Regions from separate parts of the Pseudoalteromonas sp. SWYJZ12 genome, predicted to be linked through region 2. Evidence: predicted binding sites of a transcription regulator. Region 2 holds the regulator's gene; each other region holds the start of a gene.

Region 1 (8,390 bases), on a different contig from region 2:
TTCAGTATCAGATACTCTTTTGACTGCAAATCCATGAGGGGGTAAAGCTTCGTAATCAACTTCATTTAATGTTAATAATTTTAGTTCAGGAGCTAAATCAATATCAAAATAAGTTTTTATTTCAAATATTTTCTTAAATCGAAAAGCATCTCTTAGCTGAATAAATCCATTTTCAACTCTTTCTTGCTCAATTTTAGAGAAATCAACATAGTACCATGTATCAGAATCCTCAAATTCGTCAACCCAGTAGACCAATAGATCTTTATTTAATTGTCTAGAGTGGACAACAAAAGCTCTAGGAACATCATATCTATAATACTCTTTTATTATTGATAACTTCCCGAACTCTTCAGTCTCAGGTAAAAAGTATATAGACATATTTATTTAACCACCCTAAAACAACCTTCTATACCTGTTTTTTCTCTTAACCAAGCTTCAAAATGGCTTTTTTGATTTGCCTTTGACATTTTTCCATGCATAGGAATAAGTTCGCCCTCAGCAATTTTTTTATTTCTTTGCGGTTTAAATGAGCTTCTTGCAAACTCAATATTACTTAAATTACGAAACATAGACGTACCGTAATCAGCCGCCTTAAGGTTTTTACTATTTTTTTTATGGGGTTCTTTATTGTGCCCAACAAAGTCCAATTCAGAAGGTGGGTTACCTTTTACTAGTCTAAATGCAACACCATTGGCATCGCTAGCATCACTAGGAGGAACATCATTAGGGAAATCTTTTGGCCATGTACAGTGATCGAAAGTCATAAACATCCTTATTTTAATAATAACCTTTCTATTGAAATCTCATATGCTTCTTCAGATAAATCATTTCCAATGAAATTGCGACCCAAGTTTAATGCAGCCTTACCAGAAGAACAAGACCCCATAAATGGGTCACATACTAATTCACCCTCATTACTACTTTGCTTTATTAATATCTCAATTAACTCTACTGGTTTTTCAGTAGGATAGCCCCGATAGACTCGTGGTACACTTAATATATCAGGAACAGATAAATCCTTAATCTTACGTTTACCTTTTTCAAAAAATAATATGAACTCATATCTTGCTCTATAATGATACCCCATACCTATCTTTACTTTATCCCAAATAATAGGCTTCCAAAACTTGAAACCAACTTTTTCGGCTATGGGTTTAATTATAAAAGCTGTTTCTTGATCACATAATAAATAAAAATGACTATTTTTTTTGAGTACTCGATATATCTCAACTAATAATTCCTCAAACCTAGAATTTGGAAAAATTTCAAACCATTTATTGCTTGAAGCTTTACTATTCTTTAGTCTAGTTGTTGTACCTATTTTACGATGTTTCTCAAGCGATTCATAAGGAGGGTCTGTAACAAATAAATCAACCGTTTCGTCATCTAATGTTTTTAACCAGCTTACTGCATCACCTAAATGTAAGTTACAGTTATCTTCATTAACGGAGCTAATTGGTGATCGTGTAAGATTTTTATTCAATTTTTAAGCCTTCAGATAAGAGCAATATAATTTGCGAGTTGTATACACAGTCATTTTTACAAGAGTTCTTTTATGTTTAGTATATTCTTCTTCCATAATATACTTTGATGCATAGGTTAAATACTTTTAAATTTGAAGTCGAGACTAATACCTCTTTTCTATAGTTTAGTCTTAAGCTTATTACCACAAAAAAGCCGCTGTATTTTTCAATACAGCGGCTTTTAAAATCATTATTCTAAATTAATAGATTATGACTTAGGTCCACGACCTGCACGTTTACGTTCGTTTTCTGTAAGGTAACGCTTACGAATACGAATGTTTAGTGGAGTTACTTCAACTAGCTCGTCATCATCGATGAACTCAAGCGCTTGCTCAAGTGAGTAGTTAAGGTGTGGAGAAAGCGTTTGCGCTTCATCAGTACCAGATGCACGTACGTTAGTTAACTGCTTGCCTTTAAGGGCGTTAACTGTAAGGTCGTTATCACGGTTATGAATACCGATAACCATACCTTCGTATACTTCAACACCGTGACCGATGAATAAACGGCCGCGTTCTTGTAAGTTGAATAATGCGTTAGTAAGTGCTTTACCTGTTGCGTTTGCAATCATTACGCCGTTCTTACGAACACCGATGTCGCCACCTTTGTGAGGACCGTAATGATCGAACGTATGGTACATAAGACCAGAACCCGAAGTAAGCGTCATGAAATCAGTTTGGAAACCAATTAAACCACGGCTAGGGATCATGAAATCTAAACGCATACGGCCTTTGCCATCTGGAGTCATGTTAGTAAGTTCACCTTTACGTAGGCCAACTTGTTCCATAACAGAACCCTGATGCTCGTCTTGACAGTCAATAGTAACTGTTTCAAACGGTTCTTCTAGAACGCCATCTACAGTACGTAAGATAACTTCTGGACGAGAAACTGAAAGCTCGTAACCTTCACGACGCATGTTCTCGATTAAGATACCTAGGTGTAATTCACCACGACCAGAAACACGGAAGCTATCTGGGCTACCAGTATCTTCAACGCGAAGTGCTACGTTGTGTACTAATTCTTTGTCTAAACGTTCACGGATATTACGTGACGTTACAAACTTACCTTCTTTACCACAGAAAGGTGAGTTATTTACAGAGAATGTCATTGTTACAGTTGGCTCATCAACACTTAATGGTGGTAATGCTTCAACGTTTCCTGGAAAACAAACTGTATCAGAAATCTTAAGCTCACCAATACCTGTTACAGTTACGATGTTACCAGCGTAAGCTCTATCAGTTTCGATACGTTCAAGACCTAGGTAGCTTTGTACTGCACCAATTTTACCATTACGTGTAGTGCCATCAGCACTGATAATAGTAACTTGTTGGTTAGGAGCAACAGAACCACGTTTAATACGACCAATACCAACTACACCAACATAAGAGTTGTAATCTAGTTGAGAAATTTGCATTTGGAAGTCACCTTCAGGATCTGCATCCGGTGGTGATACTTCGTCAACGATCATCTTGAACATAGGTTCCATGTTGTCTGATGGCTCGTCTAAATCTAGTGTTGCCCAGCCGTTGATAGCTGAAGCGTAGATTACTTTAAAGTCTAACTGTTCGTCAGTTGCGCCAAGGTTGTCGAATAAATCAAAGATTTGATCCATAACCCAATCAGGACGTGAACCTGGCTTATCAATTTTATTGATAACTACGATTGGCTTTAAGCCTTGCGCGAATGCCTTTTGCGTAACGAAACGCGTTTGTGGCATTGGACCTTCTTGAGCATCAACAAGTAATAATACTGAGTCAGCCATCGAAAGTACGCGTTCAACTTCACCACCGAAATCGGCGTGTCCCGGAGTATCTACGATATTGATATGGTAGTCGTTCCAAGAGATGGCTGTGTTTTTAGCCAAAATGGTAATACCACGTTCTTTCTCAATGTCGTTTGAGTCCATCACGCGCTCTTCGTTACCGCCGCGTGTTTCTAATGTACCTGATTGCTCAAGTAGTTTGTCAACCAGAGTTGTTTTACCGTGGTCAACGTGCGCGATAATCGCTATATTTCTTAACTTTTCGATGCTCATATATTTACTCAGAGAAATTAAATTCTCAATGATCCTGCAAGATCTACGCACTCATCCACGCTTTCGCGAGATGTCCCAGCATAGGATTTAAAAGGGCGCATATTATCCCTCATTAATGACATGGATGAAAGTTTATCCAATACATATTTTAAAACTTTCTCAATACTTTTACTAAGTATCTGTTTTATATATGACAATTATATGAATTAAATTTCAATATTTTTTTGAAAAACAGTCTTTTTGGCTATTTTTCCGATCTTTTTGTTACTCTTTTACATTTAGGTTATGCTAATTTCAGCTGATTAAATTAACAACAAATTACGCTCTGTAAATTTTGCACTAAAATGGAATATTTACGCACCAACATGGTGCATTTATATATTCCATTTTGATGCAATGATATTTTTTTAATTTATAAACAGCCAGTTACAATAATGGCACAAAATCAGCTTAGTAAATACCAAAGCAATTATGCAGCAATAACAAAACCCAATAGTTGGAGGACACATGTCACAATCGGTTTTAGATTTTATTAAAGAAAATGACGTCAAGTTCATTGATTTACGCTTTACTGACACTAAGGGTAAAGAGCAACATGTATCGATTCCTCATCACCAAGTTGATGAAGATTTTTTCGAAGACGGTAAAATGTTCGACGGTTCTTCAATTGCAGGCTGGAAAGGCATAAACGAATCAGACATGGTATTAATGCCAGTTCCTGAGTCAATCAAACTAGACCCTTTCACTGAAGAAGCGACATTAATTTTACGTTGTGACGTAGTAGAGCCTTCTACACTACAAGGCTATGAGCGCGACCCGCGTTCTGTTGCTAAGCGTGCTGAAGATTACATGCGTTCTACAGGCATTGCAGACACTGTTTTATTTGGCCCTGAGCCAGAATTTTTCGTATTTGACGATGTTAAATACAAATCAGATATGTCTGGTTCTATGTACAAAATTGATTCTAAGCAAGCTGCTTGGAACTCAGATAAAGAATATGCAGATGGCAACACTGGTCACCGTCCAGGTGTTAAAGGCGGTTACTTCCCTGTTGCTCCAGTTGATGACTTCCAAGATTGGCGTTCAGCTACGTGTCTAGTTCTAGAAGAAATGGGCCAAGTAGTAGAAGCACATCACCACGAAGTAGCAACAGCAGGTCAAAACGAAATCGCTACTCGCTTTAATACAATGGTATTAAAAGCGGATGAAATTCAAGAAATGAAATATGTTATCCATAACATGGCTCACTTATACGGTAAAACAGCAACGTTTATGCCTAAGCCAGTTGTTGGTGATAACGGTTCTGGTATGCATTGTCACCAGTCTTTAGCTAAAGACGGTGTTAACCTTTTTGCTGGCGATAAGTACGGCGGTCTTTCTGAAGATGCACTTTACTACATTGGCGGCATCATCAAGCATGCTAAAGCAATTAACGCTTTCGCAAATGCGTCTACTAACTCGTACAAACGTTTAGTACCAGGTTTTGAAGCACCCGTTATGCTTGCATACTCTGCACGTAACCGTTCTGCATCAATCCGTATCCCAGTGGTTCCATCTGAAAAAGGTCGTCGTATTGAAGTACGCTTCCCGGATCCAACTGCTAACCCATACCTTGCTTTCTCAGCAATGCTTATGGCTGGCCTTGATGGTATCAAAAACAAGATCCATCCTGGCGATGCTATGGATAAAGATTTATACGACTTACCAGCTGAAGAAGCAGCAGAAATTCCAACTGTTGCAGCATCACTTGACGAAGCACTATCTGCACTTAGCGCAGACCGTGAATTCTTAACTCAAGGTGGCGTATTCACTGATGACTTAATCGATGCTTACATCTCACTTAAGTCTCAAGAAGTTGAAAAGCTTAACATGACAACTCACCCAGTTGAGTTTGAAATGTACTACAGCTGTTAATTAAGCTGTAAAAAATATGTGTGTTCTCAAGCCCGCTTTGCGGGCTTTTTTAATGGTAAAATTAGTCAATCTCCACTAAAGTTAAGTTACCGATAAAAATGCAGGGCTGCAGAGTGAATAACAAGATTTTATTACTATTAATTACTTTAGGATTAAGTAATTATGGTTATGCCGGTGAAACAAAAATATACGCTTGGAAAGATAAAAATGGCGTATTAGTGTTCTCAGACACCCCTCATAAAGGGGCCCAAGAGGTAAAGCTCACCAGCCAAGATCTTAATATGCCTGCAACAAATACTGACATTTTTGACGAGCAACCTCAGCCTCAACAAGCGGCCTTTAGTATTGCTATTTCCTCACCTGATCATAACCAGACTATTCGTGAAAATACCGGCACTGTTTATGTAACTAGCCGAATAAAACCACGCTTTGAAACTGGTTTTACTATACAACTTTTTATTGATGGTAAAGCACACGGCCCAGCCAGTGACAGCTCAACCTTTGCAATTAGAGATGTAGAACGTGGTCAGCACACACTACAATTAAAGCTTTTTAATAGTAAAAACCAAGTTATTGCTACAAGCGAACCCTGCATATTTTTTATGCACCGAAAAGGGCTAAACCCAGGTAACTAAATTGGGGCATTACTAAACGTGCAGCAGTGTATTTAACCATATAACTTGCTTGCAAACATCCACGCACTAAAATGGTGCAGCTATGATTAATAATAAAAACTTTAGCCCTGAGCTACTCGATGCCATTTGGCAAAATCAAACAACCGCTATCATGTTACTTGATAAAAACTTCACCGTTGTATATGCCAATACCAGTACCAGCGAGCTGCTTGGCCTTGGTAATAAGCGCCTATTAGATCAACCGTTTGATAGCCTTTTTAACTACCATTCAATCGATTTACAGCGTATAGAACAATACTCACTAGTTGAAGGCGTAGATTGCCAGCAGCATAGAGCTGACGTGGTTTTTAGCGATTCTCGCCATGCAAAAGTAACCGTAAGTACACGACAAATTAAGTTTAATGGCTCGCTTTATATTTTATTTGAGTGGCGCCAAACCGATGACGAAATTAAGCACGACCAAGCGTCTAATCAAATGCATCAATATCAAGCTGCCCGAAACCTAATTAGAGGGTTAGCTCACGAAATTAAAAATCCTTTAGGTGGAATTCGCGGAGCGGCGCAGTTATTGCAGTATGAGGTTGATCAACAAGAAAGAGATCAATGTGCTGAGCTCATCATTGAGCAAGCCGACCGATTACGCGAACTAGTAGATAGGCTTTTGGGGCCCAATCAACTTCCGCAAAAATCGTATGGCAATATACATCAATCACTTGAATCAGTTGCAAGGCTAAGTACGTTAGATAATTGTTCTAACATTAGCTTAGTTAAAGATTACGATCCAAGTATTCCTGATGTATACATTGATCAAGGCAAAATTCAGCAAGTGGTATTAAACATTGTTCGAAATGCCCAACAGGCGCTTGTAGATGGCGGTGAAATAACAATAAAAACCCGCATTAATCATCAGCATCGTCGCCCAGGTAAAGCACCTAAAAAAGCCTTGTTGATCCAAATATCTGATAACGGACCAGGTATTGATCCCAGTGTACGCGAAACACTGTTCTACCCTATGATCACCAATAAAGAAGGTGGCTCTGGGTTAGGACTCTCAATAGCGCAAACACTGATAGATCAACATGATGGCTATATAGAATGTGATAGCTGGCCTGGACATACTGAATTTAATATCTATCTGCCCTTTGCAGATTAATGTTTGGAGTTTGCATGAAAACAGTTTGGCTTGTAGATGATGATGCTTCTATTCGATTTGTACTTGAAAAAGCACTAACCCGTGCAGGGTTTAACACAGAGAGCTTTGCTAATGCGCAAGATGTACTAAGCGCCCTAAAGTTTAGCCAACCTACTGTTTTAGTTTCTGACGTACGAATGCCTGGCATGGATGGTATGGCGTTGCTTGAGCTTATAGCAGAGCAAAACCCTGGGCTGCCCGTTATTATAATGACTGCGCACTCCGATTTAGACTCAGCTGTAAACGCATTCCAAAAAGGGGCTTTTGAATACCTAGCTAAGCCGTTTGATTTAAACGAAGCGGTTGCCCTAGTTGAAAGCGCATGCAGAGCAAATTCCACTAAAAAAACTAAGCGTAAACAAGCTCCACCAAAAAGTGCCCACATAATTGGTGAAGCACCCGCTATGCAAGAGGTGTTTAGAGCGATAGGTAAGCTATCGGCTTCAAGCATGAGCGTATTAATAAATGGTGAATCTGGTACGGGTAAAGAACTCGTCGCCAGCGCCCTGCACAACCATAGCCCACGTAAAGAAAATCAATTTATTGCACTTAACATGGCAGCCATTCCTAAAGAGCTTGTTGAGTCAGAGTTATTTGGCCACGAAAAAGGCGCGTTTACGGGCGCCGATAGCGTGCGTAAAGGCCGTTTTGAGCAAGCCAATGGCGGCACACTATTTTTAGATGAAATTGGTGATATGCCACTTGATGTACAAACACGTTTATTACGCGTTCTTGCCGATGGTGAGTTTTATCGCGTTGGTGGCCATCAAAGTATAAAAGTAGATGTGCGTATTATTGCAGCTACGCACCAAAACCTTGAAGATTTAGTTAAACAGGGCAAGTTTAGGGATGATTTATTTCATCGTCTTAATGTTGTGCGCCTACGTTTACCTGCTCTTCGAGAGCGTACTGAGGACATAGAAAGCTTATCGCAACACTTTTTACATAAAAGCGCTAAAGAGCTACAAGTAGAAAGCAAAGTGTTGAGCCCTAAGGCAACTGAGCAATTACGTTTATTTAATTGGCCAGGCAATGTACGTCAATTAGAAAACACCTGTCGCTGGCTTACAGTTATGGCACCGGGTGAGCTTGTA
Region 2 (8,390 bases):
ACCGTATCGGTGTTCATTAGCGCGCCAGCAGAACGCTCTTGATACGAAAGTGCTTGTGTTGCACGTTCACGGTCTTGAATGTCCATCGCGCTAACAACGTCTTTATAGACGGTGTCTGGCAGACTACGTAATACTTCACCTAAGTCATCGTGGCCCATATCTTCTGTTGCGGCTGCAATGTGCTTAGGTTCCATTTGGGCAATAATGCCTAAACGAACATCTTCTGAGAGTTCTTCAAGAACATCACCTTGCACATCAGGATCAACCAACTGCCAAAGGAGTCGGCGAATTTTATGTGGTGATGATTCTAATAATAATGCGGTATCACAAGGAGCTGTTTTTGCGAGCATGCGCCTAACTTGAACAAATTGACCACTATTGAGTGACTTAGTCACCTGTTTTAGTTGCTGTAGTGGGTAATCTTGTTCAAAAGCTTCAGGCATTGGCGTCCTTTATAAATTTTTATATTACTTTATGGGGAGAGGTGAGTTAACTGGCGTCACTAACCGTATTTATTTTATATATCTGTTTTAGTTGGGGCATTAGTAATGCGAGCATTATTTTTATAACTGTTTATTCTTGTTCATTAAAACGTTGTGCTATTAATTCTCCAACAGCATGTAAAGCTTGCTCAGAATCGGGGCCTTTACATACAACTTTTACTTCTTTGCCTTGGCTACTTTCAAGTAACATTAGTGCAAGTACGCTATCGCCTGCAGCTTCTTTGTCATCTTGAAATAATGTAATTGTCGCATCAAACTGCACTGCCAATTGGGCAAGCACGGTGGCTGCTCTGGCGTGCAATCCTAATTTGTTTTTTATTAAAAAAGTGTCTTCACAATGCATAACTTACTCTACCTAAGCTGAACAGGTGATTATTCAGCTATATTATTTTTCTTGTTCGCGATGGCGAATTTTCACATTGGGATGTGTCATTGCAAAACTTTCACCAATAGTTTGCGCTAAATATACAGAGCGATGTTGTCCGCCTGTACACCCAATAGCAATGGTTAAATAACTGCGGTTATTTCGCTCTAAGTGCGGTAACCATGTTTGTACAAATGTTTGAATTTGCCATGTGAATTTTTGCACTATGCTGTGATTGGCCAAATAATCTTTAACAGGTTGATCTAACCCATTTAAAGGTTTTAATTCAGGTTCCCAATGTGGATTGGGTAAAAAGCGTGCATCAAATACGTAATCTGCTTCTTTTGGTATACCGTATTTAAAACCAAACGATTCAAACGTGACAATCAGTTGCTTATCTTTTTTACCTAAAATCTTTTCACGAATAGATTCAGCAAGTTGATGAACACTCAAATCAGTCGTGTCTATCATAAAGTCGGCGCGGGTGATTAATACATCAAGTAATTCTTTTTCTTTTTTGATGGCTAAATCAAGAGGCAACGAGTCAATTGATAGTGGGTGTAATCTACGAGTTTCAGAAAAACGTTTGATCAATGTTTGATCGTCGCTATCTAAATAAAATAACGTAGGTTTTGCAAAGCCAGGCAAGTATTCAAGAATATCGTTAAATTCATCTTGTTGTTTAGGGATGTTACGCACATCAATGCTAACAGCAATTTTATCGTAGCTATCAGACACACTGCGAACTAATGAAGGAAGCAAGTTAACTGGAATATTATCTACGCAATAATAACCTAAATCTTCTACAACGCGTAAAGCAACCGACTTTCCAGAACCAGAACGGCCGCTTATGATAATTAACTCCATTTAACACCCTTTATAAAACTATGATTGATTGACAATAACTTGGTAAAGCTCAGTATCTGATTTTGCACTGCGTAACTGTTTACAAAAATCTTTGTTGTTTAGTTTATCAGCAATGGTTGCTAGAGTCTTTAAGTGCTGCTGGTTATCGCCATCTGGTACGATGAGTGCGACGAAAATATCAACAGGGCGATTATCGATTGCATCAAAATTTATTGGAGTTTCGCTAACGAGTACTAAAGCCAAAGGCTCTTCTGCACCGCTCATTCTTCCATGAGGAATGGCAATGCCACGCCCTATACCTGTACTACCGAGTTTCTCTCTGCTCATTAAAGCATTAAGAATATCTTGTTGCGGTAAATACGGAAGTTTGTCGTGAGCAAGTTCGCTAATGAACTCTAAAATTCTTTTTTTGCTATTAAAAAGGACCGCAGCTTTGCTGCAGTCCTGGCATATAAGTGAGCTTAATTTCATCATATTAGTGTCGAGCAAGCTTCTCTTTGTGTTTAATTACTTGTCGATCGAGCTTGTCGATCAACGAGTCAATGGCGGCATACATATCTTGATGTTCTGTAGAGGCAAATAGCTCAGCACCGCTTACGTGTATGGTGGCTTCTGCTTTTTGATTTAATTTTTCTACATCGAGAATGACATGAACATTATTAATATGATCAGAGTGTCTTTCTAGCTTCGCAAATTTGGTATTAATATAGTCTCTTAGTGAATCGGTTAATTCTACGTGACGACCAGTTAAGTTTAGTTGCATAAGCATTACCCTCTTTTTTTGCGTCTTAAATCAAACTTTTACGTTGATTTGACGGTGGAATAGCCAGAGATTCGCGGTATTTTGCGATTGTACGTCTCGCTACTTTAATTCCTTGCTCAGCCAATATATCCGCTATTTTGCTATCACTCAATGGTTTTGCTGAGTTTTCTGCTGCGATTAATTTTCGGATAAGCGCACGGATTGCTGTAGATGAACATTCACCACCGTTTTCGGTGCTTACATGGCTTGAGAAAAAATATTTAAGCTCAAATATACCACGGGGTGTGTGCATATACTTTTGGGTTGTTACGCGCGAAATTGTTGATTCGTGCATTTCTACCATTTCAGCAACATCATTTAAAACCATTGGTTTCATGGCTTCAGGACCGTGTTCAAAAAAGCCTTGTTGTTGCTTAACAATACAATTTGTTACTTTTAATAGCGTGTCGTTTCTACTTTCTAAGCTTTTAATAAACCATTTAGCTTCTTGTAAATGCGAGCGAATAAACTGGCTGTCACCACTGGATTTTACAGTGCGAGACATTGCCGCGTATTGGCTATTAACACGAATTTTAGGCATGCTATCTGGGTTTAACTCAACAACCCAGCGGCCTTTAATTTTTTTAACTGACACATCAGGAATAACATACTCAGATTCTTCTCTTACAATAGTATCTGCAGGTTTAGGGCTAAGAGTATGTATTAATGTCATTACTTCTTTAAGCTCTTCTTCTTTGAGCTTAGTTTTCTTCATTAATGTACGATAGTCACGAGCAGCTAATAAATCAATATGCTCGGTTAAAATCATTTTTGTTTCATTAATGTAAGGTGTTTCTTTATCAAACTGGTTAAGCTGAATACACAAACACTCTTGTAAACTACGTGCAGCAATACCAACAGGATCAAACAGTTGGATGCGTTTTAATACAGCTTCAATTTCATCAAGTTCGACTTCGTTATCATCTTCGTTTTCTTGATTAAAGCTTTCTAAAATCTCTTCGCAGCTTAGTGTTAAAATACCTGAATCATCGACGGCTTCTACAATAGCAATAGCAATAGCTTCGTCTGTAGGGCTAAATGGCGTTAGTTGTAACTGCCACATTAAATACTCATGGAGCGTTTCAGTAGAGGCACCTTGGTATATTGATTCGTCTTCAGGCATCGGACCCGATGATGCTGCTGGGGCGGCACTCATGTACTCATCCCAACTAACATCCATAGCCATGTCGTCACTTAGCGTGTCTTTTGCAAGTGCTTCACCACTATCTTGTTCATATTCGCTTGGAGCATCATCGGCAGATGCGCTAACAGTTATGTCATCTGTATCTGCTTTTTGCTCGTTTTTACCTGCAGCGTCTTCGGAATAGTCTGCTTCTTCAACCTCTAATAGCGGGTTGCTGTCGAGAGCTTCTTGTATTTCTTGCTGGAGATCCAATGTACTGAGTTGCAACAAACGAATAGCTTGTTGCAACTGTGGAGTCATTGTAAGTTGCTGGCCCATGCGCAGCTGTAGTGATTGCCTCATGTATCTCTAACAATCCTTTTATGTTGTTATAATTAATACTAGCAGATGCTTAAAGACATGGCGTAAATGTTACAGCCTAAATTGCTCGCCTAAGTAAACATCGCGTACTGTTTTATCATTTAATACGTGTTCTGGAGTACCTGATGCAATCAGCTCCCCATGAGAAACAATGTAGGCTTTTTCACAAACATCAAGGGTTTCTCTTACGTTATGATCGGTAATTAATACACCAATCCCACGATTTTTGAGATGTTCTATTATTTTCTTTATGTCTAATACCGAAATCGGGTCAACACCTGCAAATGGTTCATCTAGTAATATAAATTTAGGATCTGCTGCCAGCGCACGTGCTATTTCCACACGACGACGTTCGCCACCCGACAATGCCATACCTTGGCTATCACGAATGTGTTGTATGCTAAATTCATCTAATAATTTATCGAGAGTGTCTTCTCTAGCTTGTTTATTTAACTCTTTGCGCGTTTCTAAAATGGCCATTAAGTTTTGATAAACAGTCAGCTTTCTGAATATTGAAGACTCTTGCGGTAAGTAGCCAATGCCTAATCTAGCACGACTATGCATAGGTAAAAGAGTAATATCGTTATCGTCTATCGATATTTTACCTTTGTCGCTAGGTACAAGTCCTACTATCATATAAAACGTGGTGGTTTTACCTGCGCCGTTAGGGCCAAGTAAGCCAACAATACTGCCAGCTTTGACTTCAAGGCCGACGTTTTTTACAACTTCACGGCCTTTATAGCTCTTTGCTAATAGCTCTGCTTTTAATGTGCTCATGGTTGACCTTTGTCGCTTTTTTTACTTTTTTTAGTCTCGATTGGCACTAAAATTGTGTGAACGCGGTCAGTTGAGTTTTCATCTTTTTCGGCACTGATTAGCTGCTGCTCTATATCGTAGGTAATGCTTTTAGCATTTATTTTTTGTCCCGCTTGCGATACTTGTGCATTACCAACAAGCGTTAAAAAACGCTTAGATACATCATAACGTACTTCGTCAGCACTGGCGCTCATAGTCGTGCCATCTGATTGCTTTTCTTCAAAGTGCGCAGGGCTACCTGTAGCAATTAATAATTGTTTATTATCACCAAGTTCATCGCGTTTATGTACTTCTAAGCGGTCGGCTGTGATACGGCGATTACCGTGAATAATTTCAACATTTTTCTCAAAAATCCCGACATTAGCTTTTAATTGACCTTCTTGCTTATCGGCGCTTATTGAAATTTGATTTGCAGTCGGTTGCGTGTTTTGCTCGGCAGCACTACTATTAAACGCTAGTATAAGTGTAGGAATAATAAGTGATTTTAATATTTTATTGGTCATAATATATGGTTCGCGTATGGTTAATTAGTTTTATCACTTCGGTTTTTAAGTCGGCTTCTAGGCCTTTACCAGTGATTTTTAAATTGGGTCCAGTGATGATAACGGGTTGCTCCGAACGCATTGTTAATAGCTTTATATCTACCTGAATATTATCAGCATTGATTTTGTCTATCATGGCGTTATCGGTTAAGTTTTTGGCAACCACATTGCCTTCTAAAATTAATTGTTTGTCTTCGTATAATGTTGCTTCGTCTGCATTTATTTGCCACGTTTGCTTTTCGTTATATAAAGTAAAAATAGGTTTTTCAAAAAACGTAAAACCTAATTGTTGATATAGCTCCATTTTAGCCGCAGTGACTTTGTGGCTAATTTTACCTTGTTCGTCATAGGCTGTTTGTTTGAGTTCAATGGCTATGTAATCAGGCTTGGCAATAACTTCAGGCTCAGTCTGAGGCACAATATTTGTTTGTGTAAAATAAGGGTACCAAAGCCAAACCATACAGCTAATGAATAAAACGCTTAATATTATGCGCGCTGCATTCATGAACTAGTGCCTTGTGTAGTCAATGCTTTACCATTTTCAAGCATAAGTAAGTCGGTGAGCTCTCTTACTGCACCAAAGCCGCCAGGCATTTGCGTTACATAGTGTGATAAACGTTTAATAAGTGGATGGGCATCATTTACTGCAACAGCAAAGCCGACTAATTCCATAACGGGCATGTCAGGACCATCATCACCGATATAAGCAATTTGTTCATCGCTAAGGTTGAGTTTGTCTTTTAATTCTTGATAGGCAATGAGCTTATTTTCTTGGCCTTGATAAATATGCTGTACGGTTAAGCTGCTCATACGTTGTTGCACTATTTGTGAAAGACGACCAGTAATTACAGCCACTTCAAAGCCACTGTTTATAAGCGCTTTAATGCCAAAACCATCTTTTGTATTAAATGCTTTTAGCTCTTCACCTTGATTACCAAGATAAATACGGCCATCAGAAAATACACCATCAATATCGCATATAAGTAGCTTTACTTTTTTAGCGCGTGCTTTTGCATCATCGCTCAGCGGTTGATAGAGTTCTTCAAATTGCATTTATAATACTCCTGCTTTTAATAGGTCTTGCATGTTTAATGCGCCAATAGGTTGGTTTTTCTCATTGACGACGATTAAGCCATTTATACGTTTGTGTTCCATAATGTTAAGCGCTTCAGCGGCTAAAATATCTTGTGTAGCCGTAGTACATGACTTAGTCATAACAACATCTATTTGTGTTGTATGAATATCAATTCTTTGCTCTAAAATACGACGCAAATCGCCATCGGTAAATAATCCCACGAGCTGCTGATTTTCATCAACAATGGCTGTCATACCTAAACCTTTAGCAGACATTTCAATGAGGGCGTCTTTAACTGTTTGTGAAACGCTAATAATAGGTGTATTTGCGCCGCTGTGCATAACATCTTTTAAAGTAAGTAATAAACGCTTGCCTAAACTACCACCTGGGTGAGATAGCGCGAAGTCATCAGCTGTAAACCCGCGAGCTTCTAATAATGCAACTGCCATGGCATCGCCCATCGCAAGCGTTGCAGTGGTACTTGATGTAGGAGCTAGACCCAATGAACAGGCTTCTTTTTCTACTTTAATACACACATGTACATTAGCAAGGGTCGCCATGGTTGATTGCGTATTGCCAGTCATCGCTATCATTTTGGCACCAAGTCGTTTTAAAACCGGAATGATATTTAAAACTTCGCTGGTCTCCCCTGAATTGGAAATAAGCATAACCACGTCATTTTTAGTGATCATACCTAAATCACCATGACTTGCTTCACCAGGGTGAACAAAAAATGCTGGACTGCCAGTACTTGCAAGGGTTGCCGCTATTTTATTGCCAATATGACCTGACTTACCCATACCAATGACAATAATACGGCCTTCGCAGTCGTACATTAATTGGCACGCGTTATGAAAGTTTTCATCTACATATTGTGCAATATCACTAAGTGCTTGGCGCTCAACATCTAAAACGCGAAGGCCTTGTTCAATAAAATTTAGCGTTGCCATCATTTACCCTACTTGACTAAAAATATACCCTTGGTAACCCAAAAACGCTATTAGCAATAAGCCGCCTTCTACTCTATTGATACGTTGGGTGCCTCTAAAGTTCAATGACATAATAATAAGAGCAAGTGTTGCGCCAATCATAATTAATACGTCTCGGCTTACTAATGATGGGTCAATGGCAGAAGGGTTAATAATACCGGCAAGTGGTAATACCGCTAGAATATTAAATATGTTTGAGCCAACAATATTACCTAGTGCTAAATCATCTTCATTTTTAAGTACACCTGCAACCGAAGCGGCAAGTTCAGGCAAACTAGTACCGATGGCAATAATTGTTAAGCCAATGACTAGGTCGCTTAAGCCGAAGTATTTAGCAATATCGACAGCCGAACCTATTAAAAAATGAGAGCTAACAGGTAGGAGTATCATGCCGACAACTAACCAAAATACCGCTTTTTTCGTAGGTACATCGTTAGGTACGTCGTCGCAGGCTTCTGAGACAAATGGATCATCTTGGTTTTTCGCACGCATAGATACAATAATTAACCCACCGATGAATACGATAAAGCCAACCAAAAGTGCAACACCTTCATTAAATGAAAAGTAGTTATCTGAGAACACATACCAAGTAACTAAAGATACGAGCATCACTAATGGCATTTCACGTTTTAACGTACTAGATGAAACTGAAAGAGGGCGAAATAGAGCAGTGATACCTAACACAAGTAAAATGTTTGTAATATTAGAGCCAACAGCATTGCCAACCGCTGTGTCGGTTTTATTAGCCAGAGCGGCAGAGGCAGAAACCATCATTTCGGGTGCTGAAGAGCCCATAGCTACCACGGTTAGACCAACAATAAGTGTAGGTACACCAAAGTTTTTAGCAAGAGCCGCAGCGCCATAAACAAACCTGTCTGCACTCCAAACAAGAGCTGCAAAACCAAGAATTAAAATAACAAACGAGGTA
Region 3 (8,390 bases), on a different contig from region 2:
ATGCCAGAGGCTCTGCAGTGGCAGAAGAAGCCGTTGACAACTTAAAAATTAAAGTGACAGACGCATCAGGCCAGCTTGTGAGGACTATTGATATGGGCTCTCAATCCGCAGGCGCGGTCCGTTTTGCATGGGATGGAAAAAACGAAGCCGGTGAGCGTTTACCAGAAGGTGAATACTCAGTAACCGCCGAAGGAAGTACTGACGGCGAATTTTCAAGCTTGCCCATTGCTACATTTAAGAACATTGAAAGCGTTAATATTAATGGCTCAAGCGGCATTATTATTAATACTAAAGAAGGTGCGGTTAGGCTGACAGATGTCGCAGAAATCGCGTAATAAATTTTAATTATACTTCGCCTGTCAGCAGGCTAAATATTAACAGGTTAGAGGTGAATTATGAGCTTCAATATTGCATTAACCGGCTTAGCTGCCGCACAAAAAGATTTAGACGTAACGGCAAATAACATTGCAAACGTTAATACAACGGGTTTTAAAGAGTCACGCGCTGAGTTTGCCGATGTTTACGCATCGTCAGTATTTAGCTCTGGTAAGACTAAAAATGGTGACGGTGTTCAAACAACCATGGTTGCGCAGCAGTTTCATCAAGGCTCACTACAATTTACAAATAACTCACTTGATTTAGCAATCACTGGTGAAGGTTATTTTGCGATGACCGACGATTTATCTTCGCAAGATTTAACATATACACGTGCAGGTGCATTTAAGCTTAACCAAGATAACTTTATGGTTGACGCTAAAGGTAACTTTTTACAAGCATTTCCAGTTGATTCATCTACAGGTGATACAACGTCGGTAAGTTTAAGCACAACGGATCCAATTCAAATCCCTGATTCGTCTGGTTCTCCTCGCGCAACAGAAAATGTATTTTTGTCGTTTAACTTAGATGCAACAGCTGATCCAACAGGTTTAGATTTTGATCCAGCATCTAGTGGTACTTATAACTCATCTACGTCAACAACACTGTATGACTCACTAGGTGAACCGCACATTTTACAATACTTTTTCGCGAAACAGGATCCTGCATCGCCAACTGGTGCTGAAAATAGCTGGGATGTATACGCAACACTCGATGGCAAAGTAGTTGATGGCACAACTGGTGAAGAGCAAACAACAGCAACTTATACGCCAGTTACAACTCTTGGTTTTGACTCAAGCGGTTTACCAGCAACGACAGGCGTCGATGCAAATACTGGGACAACTTTCAACGAAAAAAAACTACCAGCGGGTCCTGGTACTGGCTTATCAACATTACTAGACAATGGTGCAACTTTCCCAAGTACTGGTATTGAACTTAATTGGCGCGACGAAAATAACACCGCAGGTCGTGTCCCAACTCAGTATTCAAGTGGTTTTGAAGTAAAAGCACTCGATCAAGATGGTTCAACGGTAGGCCGTTTAGCCGGAATTGATATAGGCACAGACGGAAAAATTGTTGCTTCTTACAGTAATGGTGACTCAACATTCCTAGGCCAAGTGGCTATGGTACGTTTTCCTAATTCACAAGGTTTGTCGCAAGTAGGTGATACAAGTTGGAAGCAAAGCATTGATTCAGGCGAACCTGTAGCAGGTGAAGCCGGCTCTGGTACATTTGGTGGAATTAACTCATCAGCGCTTGAGCAATCAAATACCAATCTTACAAATGAGCTTGTAGACCTAATTACAGCACAGCGTAATTACCAAGCAAACTCACGTGCGCTTGAAGTTAACTCAACTATTCAGCAAAGTATTTTGCAGATTCGATAAGTTACACTCAATTGAATATATTAGGCTGCATTTTTGCAGCCTTTTTTATAAGTCCTCTTCGTAAGCCCTTCTAAATACCTCTCAATGTTGCGTCAAATTTAATCTGGCATCTATTTTGCATTTGTAAGTTCATAGATTTTTTATGTGAGTCGATACTATGGACAAAATGGTCTACATTGCGGCCTCTGGCGCTAAGCAAAGCCTGCAGGGGCTTGCGCTTAAAGCCAATAATTTGGCGAATGCAAATACAACAGGTTTTAAAGCCGACTTTGCACAGGCGCGTTCTATGCAAGCGTTTGGCGAAGGTTTGCCTACACGTGTATTTGCAATGCAAGAGCGTCCGGGTTCTAACATGGTATCGGGTGGCATTGTTCAAACCGGGCGAGACTTAGATATCGCGATGAGTGATAACGCTTGGCTTGCCGTGCAAGATGCCTCAGGCAACGAAGCTTATACCAAAGTAGGTACGCTCAATATTACAGCGCAAGGCATGTTAGTAACGAGCGGTGGTCGTCAAGTAATTGGCGAAGGCGGCCCTGTTATTTTACCCGTTCCGGTCGAAAAAATAGGGTTTAGTCAAGATGGCGCTATTCAAGTTCGACCACAAGGCGCACCGGCTAACTTTTTAGAAGAAGTAGATACGCTTAGAGTGGTTGAAGCAAATAGCTCACAGCTCGAAAAAGGTAACGATGGTTTATTTAGGCCAAAAGCCAATGTAACAGTAGATACCTCTGCCAATGTAAAAGTTTTAAGTGGTTCGCTTGAAATGTCGAATGTGAATCCGGTTCACGAAATGGTCGACATGATAAGCCACCAGCGCCAATTTGAATTACAAGTGAAATTAATGAAAACAGCTGAAGAAATTGACGAGCGTCAAGATCAGTTATTACGCATAGTTTAACTTTAAAGTGAGGACACGATTATGAATCCAGCATTGTGGATCAGTAAAACGGGGCTAGACGCTCAACAAACCGATATATCGGTTATTTCAAATAACTTAGCGAATGCGAGTACTGTAGGTTACAAAAAAAGCCGCGCTATATTTGAAGATTTACTTTATCAAAATATTAATCAACCAGGTGGTCGTTCATCGCAAGATACCGAAATGCCGTCGGGCTTAATGTTAGGTGCGGGTGCTAAAGTTGTAGCTAACCAAAAAGAGTTTACGCAAGGCAACATGTTAACCACTGAAAACTCACTAGATTGGATGATTTCTGGCGAAGGTTTCTTTGAAGTACTGCAACCAGATGGCAATATTGCTTACTCGCGCAACGGCCAGTTTACTACCGATGGCGATGGACGAATTGTAACATCGGGCGCAGGTTATGTGATTCAGCCAGAAATGAATGTACCTGATGACGCGCAATCAATTACGGTTTCGCAAGACGGCGAAGTATCTGTGCGTGTTGCAGGCCAAGCCGATAACGTGGTAATTGGTCAGCTTACTATTAGTGATTTTATTAATCCATCGGGTCTTGAGCCAATTGGTCAAAACCTTTATACCGAAACCGCTGTAAGTGGTGCGCCGGTACAAGGTAATCCTGGTGTTGAAGGGTTAGGTAGCATTATTCAAGGCTCACTCGAAACTTCAAACGTAAATGTAACTGAAGAGCTCGTAAATCTAATCGAAACTCAGCGTATTTACGAAATGAACTCAAAAGTAATTTCGGCCGTTGACGAAATGATGAGTTATATCAATCAACAGCTTTAATAGAGTAGGGGGAATTATGCGTAATATTATTTTATTTACAGCGGGCACATTATTTTTAAGTGGCTGTATGTCTACGCAAAATAGTGAAGTAGTGCAGGACGACCCTTACTACGCACCTATGTACCCCGAGCCTATTTTAGAGCCGCTGGTAGCCACAGGTTCATTATTTAATACTCATACATCAAACGACTTATATTCTGATAAAAAAGCGCTACGTACTGGCGATATAATTACGGTTAAACTGCAAGAGTCTACTCAAGCAACAAAAGCCGCTAAAACAGAAACAGACAAAGAAACTGATGCAAGCTTAGACCCAGTGATTGGCTTAGGTGGTCTACCTGTCAATATAGGTGGCGATAGTATTCAGTTTGGTATTGGTAGCGATTCGTCGTTTACGGGCGATTCAAAATCAAACCAGTCAAACAGCTTGGTGGGCGATATTTCGGTTAATGTAATGCGCGTTTTACCTAATGGTAACTTAGTTATACGCGGCGAAAAATGGCTAACACTTAATACCGGCGAAGAGTTTATTCGTTTAGAAGGGCTAGTACGCCCTCAAGACGTAAGCGCCGATAATACGGTTGAATCAAATCGTATTGCTAATGCACGTATTCAATACTCAGGTAAAGGGCAAACGCAAGAAGCGCAAAGTCCTGGTTGGCTTACACGTTTCTTTAGCAGTTCGCTGTTTCCATTTTAGAGGGTAACAACATGAATAGCCTTAAAGCTTTATGTTTAGTTGTGTTATTAGGTTGGCAGTTTACTGCCAGTGCCGAGCGCATAAAAGATGTGTCTATGGTTGAAGGCGTACGCTCTAACCAATTAGTGGGCTATGGCTTAGTGGTTGGCTTACCAGGAACAGGTGAACAAAACAGATATACACAACAAAGCTTTAAAGGCATGTTAAACAGCTTTGGTATTACGCTACCTTCAACTCAAAGTCCTAAAATTAAAAATGTTGCCGCTGTTGCTGTGCATGCAGAATTACCCGCATTTAGAAAACCAGGGCAAAGAATAGATATTACGGTTTCTTCTATTGGTAGTGCAGGCAGCTTACGTGGTGGTACTTTACTACAAACCTTTTTAAAAGGTGTAGACGGTAACGTGTACGCAATTGCACAAGGTAGCTTAATTGTCGGTGGCTTAGGCGCACAAGGCCTTGATGGTAGTAAGGTTGTAATTAACACACCTACAGTTGGTCGTATACCAAATGGCGCAACAGTTGAACGCACTGTAGAAAGCCCATTTATGCAAGGCGATTACATTACCTTCAATCTAAACCGCCCAGACTTTACAACGGCAAAACGCCTAGAAAAAACAATTAATGACCTAGTTGGCCCAAATAGCGCACAAGCAATTGATTCTGTTTCTATCCGTGTTATTGCACCACGCGATGCATCCCAGCGTGTATCGTATTTATCAACACTCGAAAACTTAGAATTTAAACCAGCTGACATGGCCGCTAAAATTATAGTTAACTCGCGCACCGGTACAATTGTCATTGGCAAAAACGTTAAGCTTCAGCCTGCGGCTATAACTCATGGTGGCTTAACAGTAACAATTGCAGAACAACAAAATGTGTCACAACCAAATCCGCTAGCAAACGGTGATACAGTTGTCACGCAGCAAAGTATTATTGATGTAAACCAAGATGACTCGCGCGCCTTTGTATTTAATCCAGGTGTAAGCCTTGACGATTTAGTTCGCGCAATTAACGAAGTAGGCGCAGCGCCTGGTGACTTAATGGCTATTTTAGAAGCACTAAAAGAAGCTGGCGCAATTAACGGACAGTTAGTTGTTATATAAATAACCCAAGCCAATAAATAACGTATTATTTAAGCCCTATATTTTTGAAGTTAGGGCTTTTTATTTACAGCAACTTAAGTTTATTATTTTTATCTTCCTCGTTTTATCGGGAGTGGCTCAATTTTTGCATTTTTAACTACATTATTCATTTTGTGTCAAAAAGCCGATGGAAACTAATCACCTCGATAAACAAAACTTTTTTGATTTAGGCAACTTAGATTCACTTCGTAAAGAAGCCTTAACGAGTGGCGATGCATCAACTGATGCCTCTAAAGCTGCGCTCAAAAAAGCGGCCGCACAATTTGAAGCTATTTTTACGCAGATGTTGCTCAAAGGAATGCGCAAAGCTAACGAAGCATTTGAAGACAAAGACAGTCCATTTAATTCAAGTGGCGTAAAGTTTTTTGAAGAAATGCACGATCAGCAACTTTCTACAGAGCTTTCATCAAATGGCTCGTTAGGCCTTGCCGATTTAATTGTTCAGCAGTTATCGCCTGAGTCTAAAAACTTTATGCCAGGCTCGGTGCTTAGAACAACCAACGATATTTTTAGCGATACCCAAGTCGGATCCGCTCTTCCTCATGAGCAAAAAAATAAGCAACCCGATCTTATCGTTAAGAGTACTAAAGCCGATATTGCTGAGCCTAAAGTCGATACTGCAGAGCCTAAAGCCGATAGCCCAACCTTTAAAAATGCAGAAGAGTTTGTAAGTTCAGTGTGGGAACACGCTAAAACTGCAGCGCAAAAAATTGGTTTAAACCCTGCAGTAATGGTTGCACAAGCGGCACTTGAAACCGGTTGGGGTAAACACATTATTAATAAAAGTGACGGTGGCAGCTCAAATAACTTATTTAATATTAAGTCAGATAAAAGCTGGGAAGGCGATAAAGCAAGCAAAGTAACGCTTGAGTTTGAACAAGGCACACCCGTTAAAAAACAAGCCAGCTTTAGAGCCTACGATTCAATTAAAGATAGCGTGAACGACTTCGTTGATTTTTTAACGCAAAACCCACGCTACCAAGAAGCATTACAAAATACAGCAAAACCAAATGACTTTTTAGATTCATTACAAAAAGCAGGTTATGCAACCGATCCAAATTACGCCAGCAAAATAAAAAAAGTGCTCAATAGTAGCGAGCTAAAAGACATTGCGGCAAACGTGATCCGCCAAGGAGTAGAGTAACATGTCGTTTAATTTATTAAACATTGCCAGTTCTGGGGTTAGAGCAAGCTCGGAGCTACTGCAAACGACAAGTAAAAATATCGCTAATGTAAATACCGTGGGTTACGTACGTGAGCGCACTGAATTTACCACCATGGTTGATAACCAAGTGGGGCGAGGCGAAACATACCGATTACTAAACGAGTTTGCTCAGTCACAGCTAAATCGTGACACCTCTAATAAATCGTTTTTCGATCAATTTGTTACTGAGGCAAATAGAGTTGATACTATTTTTTCTGAAGAGTCGAATAATCTATCGACTGGCATTAACTCTTTATTTAATAACGTGCAAGAAGCGCTAAATCAACCGTCATCTACCGTTGCTCGCTCATTAGTAATGACCGACGCGCAAAGCTTAATTGATCAAATGGATAGGCTTTCGGGCATCGTGCTTGATCAAAAAAGTATAGTAAACGAGCAGCTCGAAATATTTTCAGATGAAGCAAACTCACTCATTCAAAGTATTAGTACGCTAAATCAAGATATTGCAGCAGTAAATGGCACTCGTAATGAAGCTGATGCAAGCTCAACCTACAATGAGCGCGATAAAGCAATACGCGACTTATCAGAGCTAATCGACATTGAAACGCTTGATGGTCCAAATGGCGAAAAACTCGTTTTTATGGGAACAGGCGAAGCGGTTGTTATGCAAAACGGCGCATTTAACTTATTTTCTATGACAGGGGATCCTGATCCTAATTTTAAAGAATTCACGCTTGACGTTAATGGTGGCAAAGCTGTGCCGCTTGAAGTTGATGTAAGTAAGCTTAAAGGAAAAATTGGCGGCTTACTCGCTTTTAGAGATGACATATTAGTCCCTGCTCAAAACCAAATTGGTCAAATGGGCTTAGCGATAGCCGACGCATTTAACGAACAAAACAAATTGGGTATGGATGCAACAGGTCAGCTAGGGGGGAATATTTTTAATATACCTACCGTTGGCGCTTATGCGTATCAAGCGAATACTGGTGATGCTGGTATGACTGCAACTGTAGAGCCCGGTAAAGGCAGTGAACTTCCTGCCAGTGATTTTATTATTACTTATACAGCTAATCCAAATGAAGTGAGTATTCAACCAATAGATAATAAAGGCGAGCCTATTGGCGATGCGGCCATAGCAATTATTCCAGCAAGTAACGTCATAGATGCTGATGCTATACAATCTCCTACATCAGGTGATCCTGATGCAACGCCGCCACAACCGGCTACAGTTGAAGATTCATTTGGCTTAAAACTAGAAATTAATGGTACTGGTAATCCCGGAGATAAATTTCAAATTAAACTTAATTCTGACTCGGCTTCTAGCATCACGCTTGCAACAGGTCGCGGCGAAGATTTAGCATTAGCTTCACCTATTCGTACTGGCAACGATTTAAATAATACAGGTACAGCTACTATCTCAGCCGGTGAAGTTACAAATGTTTCAAAATTTACCAGTGAGCCTCTAGCTTTATCGATACCGCTAAATACAGGACCATTAATACTAACAAAAGCAGCAGAGCCCAACATGTATACTTTAAGTGATGGCACTAATACAACAGGCCAGTTTGAAGTTACTTCAAGTGAAAATATAATAAAGCAAGCTGAAGTTGCTGGAAAGTTAGCAGACCTAACAAGTTTAACTGCACAAGAAGTAGGTTTTGACTTTGATATTGAAGGTACTCCTGCTTTAGGCGATAAATTCACTCTTGAGCTTAATAAAGGCGGCTTTGATGATAACCGTAATGGTTTAAAATTAGCTGATTTACAAAATGGCGAGTTAGTCCGTTTAAATGTAGAAACAACAGCAACGGCCGACAATCATAAAACGTTCAACCAAGCTTATTCAGGGTTAGTGAGTGATATAGGCGTTATAACTGGTCAAGCAATAACAAGCGGTAGTGCGTTT
Region 4 (8,390 bases), on a different contig from region 2:
TTTGTTATAATTCCAACAAGATAACTAAACGAAAAACACGCCAATAAAAACCAAATCAAAATGCCCCAACAACGATCTACTGTTAGCCCATGCTGCTCTACCCGTAAGTAAATTCCATAGGCAGAAATAACACTATAAACGGGAAGTAACGCAACGCTTATAAAAACGAGTCGGTGCAAGAGCATGTGATAAGGGCGAACTGATGAGTCATCTTTATAAACAGTGTTAACAAAAAACAACGTGAGCACCTGCAGCCACATTACTAATAAACTGCCACTTCCGGTCTCCCATAATTTATTGAGCCCGGTAAAAGGAAGTGTTGCTAAAAAACCGAGAGAAATAACTGATAAAACAGGCAATAAAAACTTAATTAAAGTTTGTAGTAAAAAAGCGATATTATCTTCAATGTTCAAAAGCTTTCTAAATATGACACTCGCAAAGGCAAATGCGAGCGTTAAGGTTGGGATCCAAAACCATTCATTTCTTAGTAGCTCAGAGAAAAATTCTATATCTAAAATATCAAATAAAGCCGCACCTAAATTTAGAATTCCCCAAAAAATAAGTACAAACAGCCAGCATTCTCCAAATATTATAAAATTACGCCAAGAGAGCTTAAATAAACGACTGTAACTAACATTTTCTGAGCTACCAAATTGTTGTATGTACATAAGGCCTTTAAAGCCAGCTATTAAACTAGTAAAAATAAAAACTGACATTAAAGTGTTATTACTTACGTACTCTTGAGGCTCTTGCTGAAAGCCAACATACGCCCCCAATAAAGATAACAACAAGGAAAAAGGAAGGATTAAAAGCAACGACGTTTTTATATTATTTTTATTAACGGTCATTAGCATTAATAAAGGAAAGCTCATAGAAAATGTAATAAGTGAGACTAACCATGTAGGGCTTGTTGCTGGCCACACATTATTTTCTATACTGCTATACAAAAGGGTAAGAGCAATAGCCTGTAGTACGGCAAGTATAATTATAAAAGATTTTGGTAACTGACTATCCATATCTGTTCTCAACAATAGGTTTTAGTCAGTTTGCGTTATTCGTTCCTATTTTACAATTGCTTCACATTTTCAAATAAAATGCTTTGCATAGGGCTATATAATCAGCAGTGTAGGTATTATCTAAGTTTCTAATACACAGGATTGATGATTCTATATCGCTTTTTACGTAGCTAAATGTCATTAAACTGCGGCTAATATCTTTGTTGGGCGTGGCTTTTACTTGGCAATGAGTATTTAAATAAAGCCCATTTTGAGTAGCAAGCTCAATAAATAATGCGCCTTCAACGCTTGGGAGTATTAAGCTAAAGCGGGAACCACTATGGCTTAAATGTTTAAACGCATTAATTAACTCTTCAAAACTTAGGCCGTCGGTATGGCGTGCGGTATTACGCGCAACATTATCGCCTTTTAAACTGTGATTAAAATACGGTGGATTAGAGATAACCACGTCAAATTTAACTTCACTACTAAAGCTTTGAATAGTTTGGTGCGTAATACTTATAGTTGGCCACGGGCTATTAGCTACATTTTGTAATGCTTGGGTATAGGCGCTTTCGTCAATTTCTACCGCAGTTATATCAAGCTCATTACTGCGCTGCTTACACATTAGTGCTAACAAGCCAGTGCCGGTGCCTATATCAAGTAATGACTTTGCACCGCTTAAATTAGCCCATGCGCCTAGCAAAATGCCATCGGTAGAAACTTTCATTGCACAGTGGTCGTGTTCAACTTTAAATTGTTTAAATACAAAACCAGACATTTTTTCACCTTTTCATTCACCAAGCGCAGCATAGCGCGTATAATCAGGGTAATTGTCCCTTATTTTAGACACTCTATGCAATTTTCTGAATTTGATCTTGATAACAAGCTACTCGATGCCATTAATAAAATGGGCTACGAGACGCCAACCAGCATTCAACAACAAGCTATTCCTGAAGCACTACAGGGGCGCGATATTTTAGCATCTGCGCCTACTGGTACAGGTAAAACAGCGGCATTTTTAATTCCGGCTATTCAGTACTTACTGGATTTCCCACGTCGTGACCCTGGTTTTGCGCGCGTACTCGTTATGACCCCGACTCGTGAGCTGGCTTATCAAATTCATGAACAATGTGAACTGCTAGCTAAACGCACACACCTAAAAATTGGTGTAGTAACAGGCGGTATTAACTACGGCACGCATAAAGAAATTTTTGAAAAAAATAACGATATTTTAATCGCCACACCAGGTCGATTAATGGAATACCTAGAAACCGAAAACTTTCATGCTGAACACGTAGAAATGCTTATTATTGATGAAGCAGATCGCATGTTAGATATGGGTTTCAAAAAAGAAATGAGCCGTATTTGTGACGAAGCTAAAAATCGTCGCCAATGTTTTTTATTCTCAGCAACACTTGAAGGTGACAGCGTAGAAAGGTTTGCTGAAAAAACATTAAACGACCCAGCTCTATTAGAAGCCGAATCGTCACGTAAAGAAAAAGCAAAAATTCACCAATGGGTACATTTAGCCGACGATTATCATCACAAACTTGAATTATTAGTTAATACGCTAAAAAACCCTGACGTAACTAAAGCGATTGTGTTTGTTAAAACTCGCGAACGCTTAGAAACATTGATTGGCGAACTTACAACTAATGATGTAAAAGCAGCGTGGTTACGCGGCGAAATGCCACAAGACAAACGTATGAAAGCCATGGAAAACTTCCATAGTGGCAAAACAAGCATATTAGTTGCTACCGACGTAGCTGCACGTGGTATTGATGTATCTGACATCAGCCACGTTATTAACTTTGATATGCCGCGTACTGCCGACGTATATGTACACCGTATTGGTCGTACTGGCCGTGCTGGTAAAAAAGGGATAGCAATATCGCTAGTTGAAGCACACGATATTGGTATTTTATATAAAGTAGAGCGCTACGTTGAACAAAAATTAAAACGCCGTGTAATTAGAGGTGTTGAGCCACAGCATAAAGAAGCTAAGCCACCAGCTAAAAAGCGTAAAGATCCAGTAAAAATGAAAGCCAAGAAAAAGGCTAAGGTTAAAAAGAAAAAGTAACCTAAAACATTTTTATACTAAGCCGACTTTTGTCGGCTTTTTAATGCAAGCCTTGCAGGCTCTGCTGTTTGTACCTGTTACATATGTAACCCAAGCATGTAACTCATACTCATTTAAATGTAATTTTTGCCCACCTGAATTCCCACTTAATAAAATTCCCTTATATTTCATAGCGTTAATATTGGCACCGAAATTGTAACTACAAAGATAACCTAGCCGATGGAATTTCCATATTGTGGCTGCACTATTCACCGTAATGTAAGGATTAAGTTATGAACCGCTTCAAGTTAACTATCGCTTTAGTATCATTTTGTTGTTTATTTTTATTAGCTTGCGCTACAAATGTAAGTGCAGCAACCAACATGGCCGTAGTAAGCAGTGTAGCCACTCAACCTAACTTACAACAAGCTATCACCAACACCCTACGAACTAATCCTAACTTAGCGTTAAGTGATATTCGTGTGCAGGTAAAAAATGGTGAAGTAGATTTATACGGTGAAGCACAAACTGGTTTTCAGCGCGCACTAGCTCAAAAGTTTTTAGAAAATATGGATGGGGTTAAAATCATTCGCAATAAAATTAGCGTTATTTAATACGCACCACATAAACTTATTTGTATAACTAATTCATAAGCGCGGCTTGTTACTCCAACACAAGCTGCGCTTTTTTATGTTTATTTTTTGTAGTTATTTCAATTTATCTAGTTGTTGAATAACATCACTTAATTTAAAACTACTTTTTTGTGAATTAAAACTTTCAACAAAAACTTCTTTAAAACTGCTTACCGTAGAATCTTCATTTAGCTCAAAAGGAAAACCCTTAAGTTCCTTTGTTTTTGGGTTAAACTTATAAACAAAATTGTCACCACTTAAACCCGCTGAAAAAACGTAATGATGATTATCAACCCATCCTGCCGCGCCATGAAATAGAGCAATATTTATTTTATCGTTTTGAGTATGTACGCCGACTTTAACTACATTATTTTTATTGAATGCGGCTTTTGTTATCTCTTTACTGGGGATAAACCAAAACCCTTTTGTATTACCCACAAACACAGCTAAATATTCATTATCAGGTGACCAAGTGATAACGTTACTTTCATAACTTTTTCTAGGGCATAAAATATCATCTGAGCTGCAAAACTCTCGTAACTTCTCTTTTTCAATATATGCCGCTTTATTTGGTAAGATTAATGTAGAGGTAAGGTTTTTGTTTTTATCGAGAAAAAGTATTTCAGCGATATTGTTATCTATATTTAATTTATAACTCACATCATATTTAGCATTATATTCGTTACCTACTGAAATAAAGCTAATAACTAGGCTTGAAAATAAAATTATTTTTGTAAACCATTTAATCTTTAACTTCATTTGTTTGTAACCCTAATATCTAAAAAAATACACCTTGTATAACCAATAATTGCATAATAAATAGATAAAAGGGAAACTTACCTTATAAAAAATACGTTACAAAATCTGCTGGAGAAAATAATTAATGAATAAAGAAAAGTGACTTGAACTAATTAAAAAGCGCATTTTTACTCTGTAAAAATGCGCTGTTGGTAAGTAACTATTTCCCAATGCTTTTGCCTAATGAGCTTTAACTAAATTACTCACTTTGGCTAGAGTCAGCATCGTCGCTACTGTCTTTATTTGATGACTGCTGGCTTATTTTATCGCTAATCATGGCATCGAGTTTTTCGCCCCCTTTAATGCCAAAGTCGAGCGTACGAATTGGGAATGGAATGCTAATATCAGCTTCATCTAGTGCTTGCTTAACGGCAACTATACCTTTATGGCGTACCGTCATAAAGTCAGGCTCGCCTGGGTATTTAATCCAAAACCATACCAGTAAGTTAATGCTGCTGTCACCAAAACTCTCAGCGTATACTGCGGTTTCGTCTTTGCGTATTACAAAGTCAAATTCGTTAATTTTTTCGACTATAACGTCTTTTGCTTTTTCTATGTCATCGCCGTACGAAATACCTACAGGTACTTCTATACGTCTAATACCTAGCGTGGTGTAATTTTTTAGTACATTTCTAAATAAGACTTTGTTTGGTACAAGTATTAGTTGCCCGTAAAAGCTCTCTATTAGCGTGTTACGTAGGTTTATAGAATGTATCGAACCAAACACATCATCGGTTTCTATTACATCACCTGTTTTAAATGGCTTACGTACACCCATTGCTATACCAGCAATTAGATTTTCGGTCATGTCTTGAAACGCAAAACCAATGGCTAAACCCACAATACCCGCACCAGCAAGTAGCGAAGTAACGGTGCCTTTTAAGCCAACAAAATCGAGCGCTATAAATAAACCTATGCACAACACAATAACTTTAAAAATTGACGCCATTAAGTCGGCAATTTGTTTTGAGTCGAGTGAGCGGCGTAATACGTTTTTCATCAGCTTGCCAGCAAAGCGTGCCAATATTGAAAACACAATTGCGATCAGTATCGCAACTATAAAATTAGGGATATGACTTATTACAACATCAAACCACCCTCCGAGCTTTTCTTCTATTAGTTTTTCGGCTTCGTCAATTGACGGAATGCTGATCATTTTATTTGCACCTATTTAATTAGTGTTCTCATTAATATTAGATGAGATTGCAAATATAACGCCAACATCAAAAAAGCCATGCAATGCATGGCTTTTAAGTTTTTTATTTAAGCTTATAAACCTAATTTTGTTCGTCGCGCATAAATATCGGCTCAAGCTCTTTAACTGTTGCCTCTGGGCTAAAGTAATAACCTGCTACCGTAAACTCTTTAAGTTGGCTTAACTGCGTTACTTTATTTTCGATAATGTAGCGCGCCATCATGCCGCGTGCTTTTTTAGCGTAAAAGCTAATTACTTTGTATTGACCGTTTTTACAGTCTTTAAAGTGTGGGGTAATAATTTGTGCATTAAGCGCTTTTTTATCTACCGCTTTAAAGTATTCGTTTGAAGCAAGGTTAACTAAATATTGTGCATCTTGTGCTTTTAATACGTCGTTTAATTTATTCGCTATTACGCTGCCCCAAAACTCGTATAAGTTTTTGCCACGTGAATTTTCAAGCTTGGTGCCCATTTCAAGACGGTAAGCTTGCATTAAATCAAGTGGTTTTAATAAGCCGTATAAACCCGAAAGGATACGTAAATGGTTTTGTGCGTAATCAAGCTCGCTAGCTTTAAGCGTACTTGCATCTAAACCGCCATATACATCACCATTAAAGGCAAGTGCGGCTTGTTTAGCATTACTTTGTGTAAACGGCTGTGCCCACTCACTAAAGCGTGCTGCGTTAAGCCCAGATAGCTTGTCGCTAATTTTCATTAAACTGCCAATTTGCGCTGGTGTTAGTTCACGGCATACTTTCATGAGCTCTTCGCTGTGCTCTAGTAATTCAGGCTGAGTGAACTTGTCTGTTGCGGGTGGCGTTTCGTAATCAAGATTTTTTGCAGGTGAAATAACAGTGATCATAGTTAGCTATTGACTTGTAATTTATTTAGTGTCAATTTCAACATTAAATGAAACGAAAAGCACGTTTTGTTTAAATAAATCCTCTCTTAATAACCCATGCATTGCCGTTTTTTTATTGATCAGGACATAAGACCTATCAAGCATTGTCACACTGTTGCAGTATGGATTGTATATATTAAGAGTGATTAGATTTTTCTTTTAACTTGCTTGGAATGAGGAAAGCAAATGACTTCAGCTCTACAAAGGCTAAAACAACATTCATCTATCGTAGCCGACACTGGTGATATTGAAGCTATTAAAAAGCATCAACCAGAAGATGCAACTACAAACCCGTCGCTTTTATTAAAAGCGAGCGAGATTGAAGCATATAAGCCTTACCTAGATAAAGCTTGGAGCTACGCAAAAGAAACCGAGCAAGAGCCTGCTAAACAACTTGAACTAGCATGTGATTACTTTGCCGTATTACTAGGTAAAGAAATTAGCGCTATTGTACCTGGTTATATTTCTACTGAAGTAGATGCACGCCTTTCGTTTAATACGCAAGCTACGATTGATAAAGCACATACCCTACTTAGCCTTTACGAAAAAGAAGGTGTAAGCAAAGACAAAATTTTAATTAAAGTAGCGTCTACATGGGAAGGTATTAAAGCCGCTGAGCAGCTAGAAAAAGAAGGGACTAAATGTAACCTTACTTTATTATTTAGCGATGCCCAAGCTCGCGCGTGTGCCGATGCAAACGTATTTCTAATTTCGCCATTTGTTGGCCGTATTTTAGATTGGCACGTTGCTAACGGTATGGAAAAACCAACCGATCCGCTACAAGATCCAGGTGTTCAGTCTGTACGCAGCATTTTTGAATTTTACAAACGCCATGACTACAAAACAGTTGTGATGGGTGCAAGTTTCCGTAATACAGGCGAAATTATTGCACTTACAGGTTGTGACAAGCTAACTATTAGCCCTAATCTTTTAGAAGATTTAGGTAACCTTGAAGGCGCACAAGAATATTTGCTTGAAAGCGATGTTCCACAAGAGCCAAAACCAGAGCCATTAACAGAAGCACAGTTCCGTTGGTTACATAACCAAGATGCTATGGCTACTGAAAAACTAGCTGAAGGTATTCGCTCTTTTGCTGATGCACAAGAACAACTAGAGGCGCGCTTTAAAGCAATGTAATTTGCTATAATCGTGTTTTAAAAACGTCGCAATAGCGGCGTTTTTTTATGCCTAAAATACGCTACCCCTCTATATAATCTTCATATCGACTTCATATAATCCTCTTATAAACCTTCATCAATTAATCACACTTATGTAACATAACTGTCACTTTTTTATTCTATTTTAACTAGGCCTGTGGTATAGGTATTCTTGAGGTCAATAAAATCAATAGGAGAAGTTCATGGATAGCCTAAACGATATATTAGAGATATTAGAAGGACCAGATACAACAAGGAAAACCTCTCAGAAAAATAAAAAAAGAAAATGGCGCGAAATAGAAGCAATAAAAGACAAACAGCGCCTACGTAAAGAACTACAAGAACTAGACTACTTTACAGACAGTATTGCAATTGAAGAGCTCGATTTTTAATTCAATACGCCCCAACTAAACAAAAAGGCTTCCGATATATGGAAGCCTTTTTTAATGCGCTGAAAATAGCTGCATGAGATAAATTTATTATTCGGAGCCCAGGTTATTTACACCTGCCAGTTAATCGGTTTTTCATCTTGGCCTTGTAATAGCTCATTCGTTTTTGAAAAATGCTGACAGCCAAAAAAGCCTCTATGCGCCGAAAGCGGTGATGGGTGCGGCCCTTTTAAAACATAATGGCGAGCGCTATCTATGCCT

Evidence for each region. Region 2 encodes sigma-54, which starts transcription at its own class of promoters, with help from an activator protein. Its sites were predicted from a motif close to GTTGGCACGNNNNTNGNNT; they were not measured.
Region 1: a site for sigma-54 is predicted at 3,989-4,007, ahead of glnA (glutamate--ammonia ligase). Genes of this name have one in related genera too.
Region 3: a site for sigma-54 is predicted at 5,392-5,410, ahead of flgJ (flagellar assembly peptidoglycan hydrolase FlgJ). Genes of this name have one in related genera too.
Region 4: a site for sigma-54 is predicted at 3,259-3,277, ahead of I6F42_RS07815 (BON domain-containing protein). Genes of this name have one in related genera too.

The regions. Positions count from the first base shown of each region.
Region 1 is NZ_JADYXH010000018.1:35,918-44,307, reverse strand. Features, by position in the region: gene I6F42_RS16130 (DUF6575 domain-containing protein) at 1-378, opposite strand, end outside; gene I6F42_RS16125 (hypothetical protein) at 381-764, opposite strand; gene I6F42_RS16120 (site-specific DNA-methyltransferase) at 773-1,456, opposite strand; gene typA (translational GTPase TypA) at 1,732-3,555, opposite strand; gene glnA (glutamate--ammonia ligase) at 4,063-5,469, shown strand; gene I6F42_RS16105 (DUF4124 domain-containing protein) at 5,583-6,104, shown strand; gene glnL (nitrogen regulation protein NR(II)) at 6,187-7,257, shown strand; gene ntrC (nitrogen regulation protein NR(I)) at 7,272-8,390, shown strand, end outside.
Region 2 is NZ_JADYXH010000005.1:88,954-97,343, forward strand. Features, by position in the region: gene mgtE (magnesium transporter) at 1-443, opposite strand, end outside; gene I6F42_RS08365 (HPr family phosphocarrier protein) at 574-846, opposite strand; gene rapZ (RNase adapter RapZ) at 889-1,734, opposite strand; gene ptsN (PTS IIA-like nitrogen regulatory protein PtsN) at 1,753-2,205, opposite strand; gene hpf (ribosome hibernation promoting factor) at 2,210-2,497, opposite strand; gene I6F42_RS08385 (RNA polymerase factor sigma-54) at 2,523-4,022, opposite strand; gene lptB (LPS export ABC transporter ATP-binding protein) at 4,092-4,817, opposite strand; gene lptA (lipopolysaccharide transport periplasmic protein LptA) at 4,814-5,359, opposite strand; gene lptC (LPS export ABC transporter periplasmic protein LptC) at 5,349-5,903, opposite strand; gene kdsC (3-deoxy-manno-octulosonate-8-phosphatase KdsC) at 5,900-6,451, opposite strand; gene I6F42_RS08410 (KpsF/GutQ family sugar-phosphate isomerase) at 6,452-7,423, opposite strand; gene I6F42_RS08415 (calcium/sodium antiporter) at 7,427-8,390, opposite strand, start outside.
Region 3 is NZ_JADYXH010000006.1:189,383-197,772, forward strand. Features, by position in the region: gene I6F42_RS09980 (flagellar hook assembly protein FlgD) at 1-335, shown strand, start outside; gene flgE (flagellar hook protein FlgE) at 396-1,763, shown strand; gene I6F42_RS09990 (flagellar basal body rod protein FlgF) at 1,921-2,664, shown strand; gene flgG (flagellar basal-body rod protein FlgG) at 2,686-3,474, shown strand; gene flgH (flagellar basal body L-ring protein FlgH) at 3,491-4,174, shown strand; gene I6F42_RS10005 (flagellar basal body P-ring protein FlgI) at 4,186-5,280, shown strand; gene flgJ (flagellar assembly peptidoglycan hydrolase FlgJ) at 5,447-6,463, shown strand; gene flgK (flagellar hook-associated protein FlgK) at 6,465-8,390, shown strand, end outside.
Region 4 is NZ_JADYXH010000004.1:293,346-301,735, reverse strand. Features, by position in the region: gene I6F42_RS07830 (DUF4153 domain-containing protein) at 1-1,016, opposite strand, end outside; gene I6F42_RS07825 (tRNA1(Val) (adenine(37)-N6)-methyltransferase) at 1,078-1,776, opposite strand; gene srmB (ATP-dependent RNA helicase SrmB) at 1,852-3,078, shown strand; gene I6F42_RS07815 (BON domain-containing protein) at 3,351-3,671, shown strand; gene I6F42_RS07810 (hypothetical protein) at 3,765-4,448, opposite strand; gene I6F42_RS07805 (mechanosensitive ion channel family protein) at 4,687-5,643, opposite strand; gene yaaA (peroxide stress protein YaaA) at 5,765-6,544, opposite strand; gene tal (transaldolase) at 6,770-7,720, shown strand; gene I6F42_RS07790 (DUF3545 family protein) at 7,944-8,132, shown strand; gene ung (uracil-DNA glycosylase) at 8,240-8,390, opposite strand, start outside.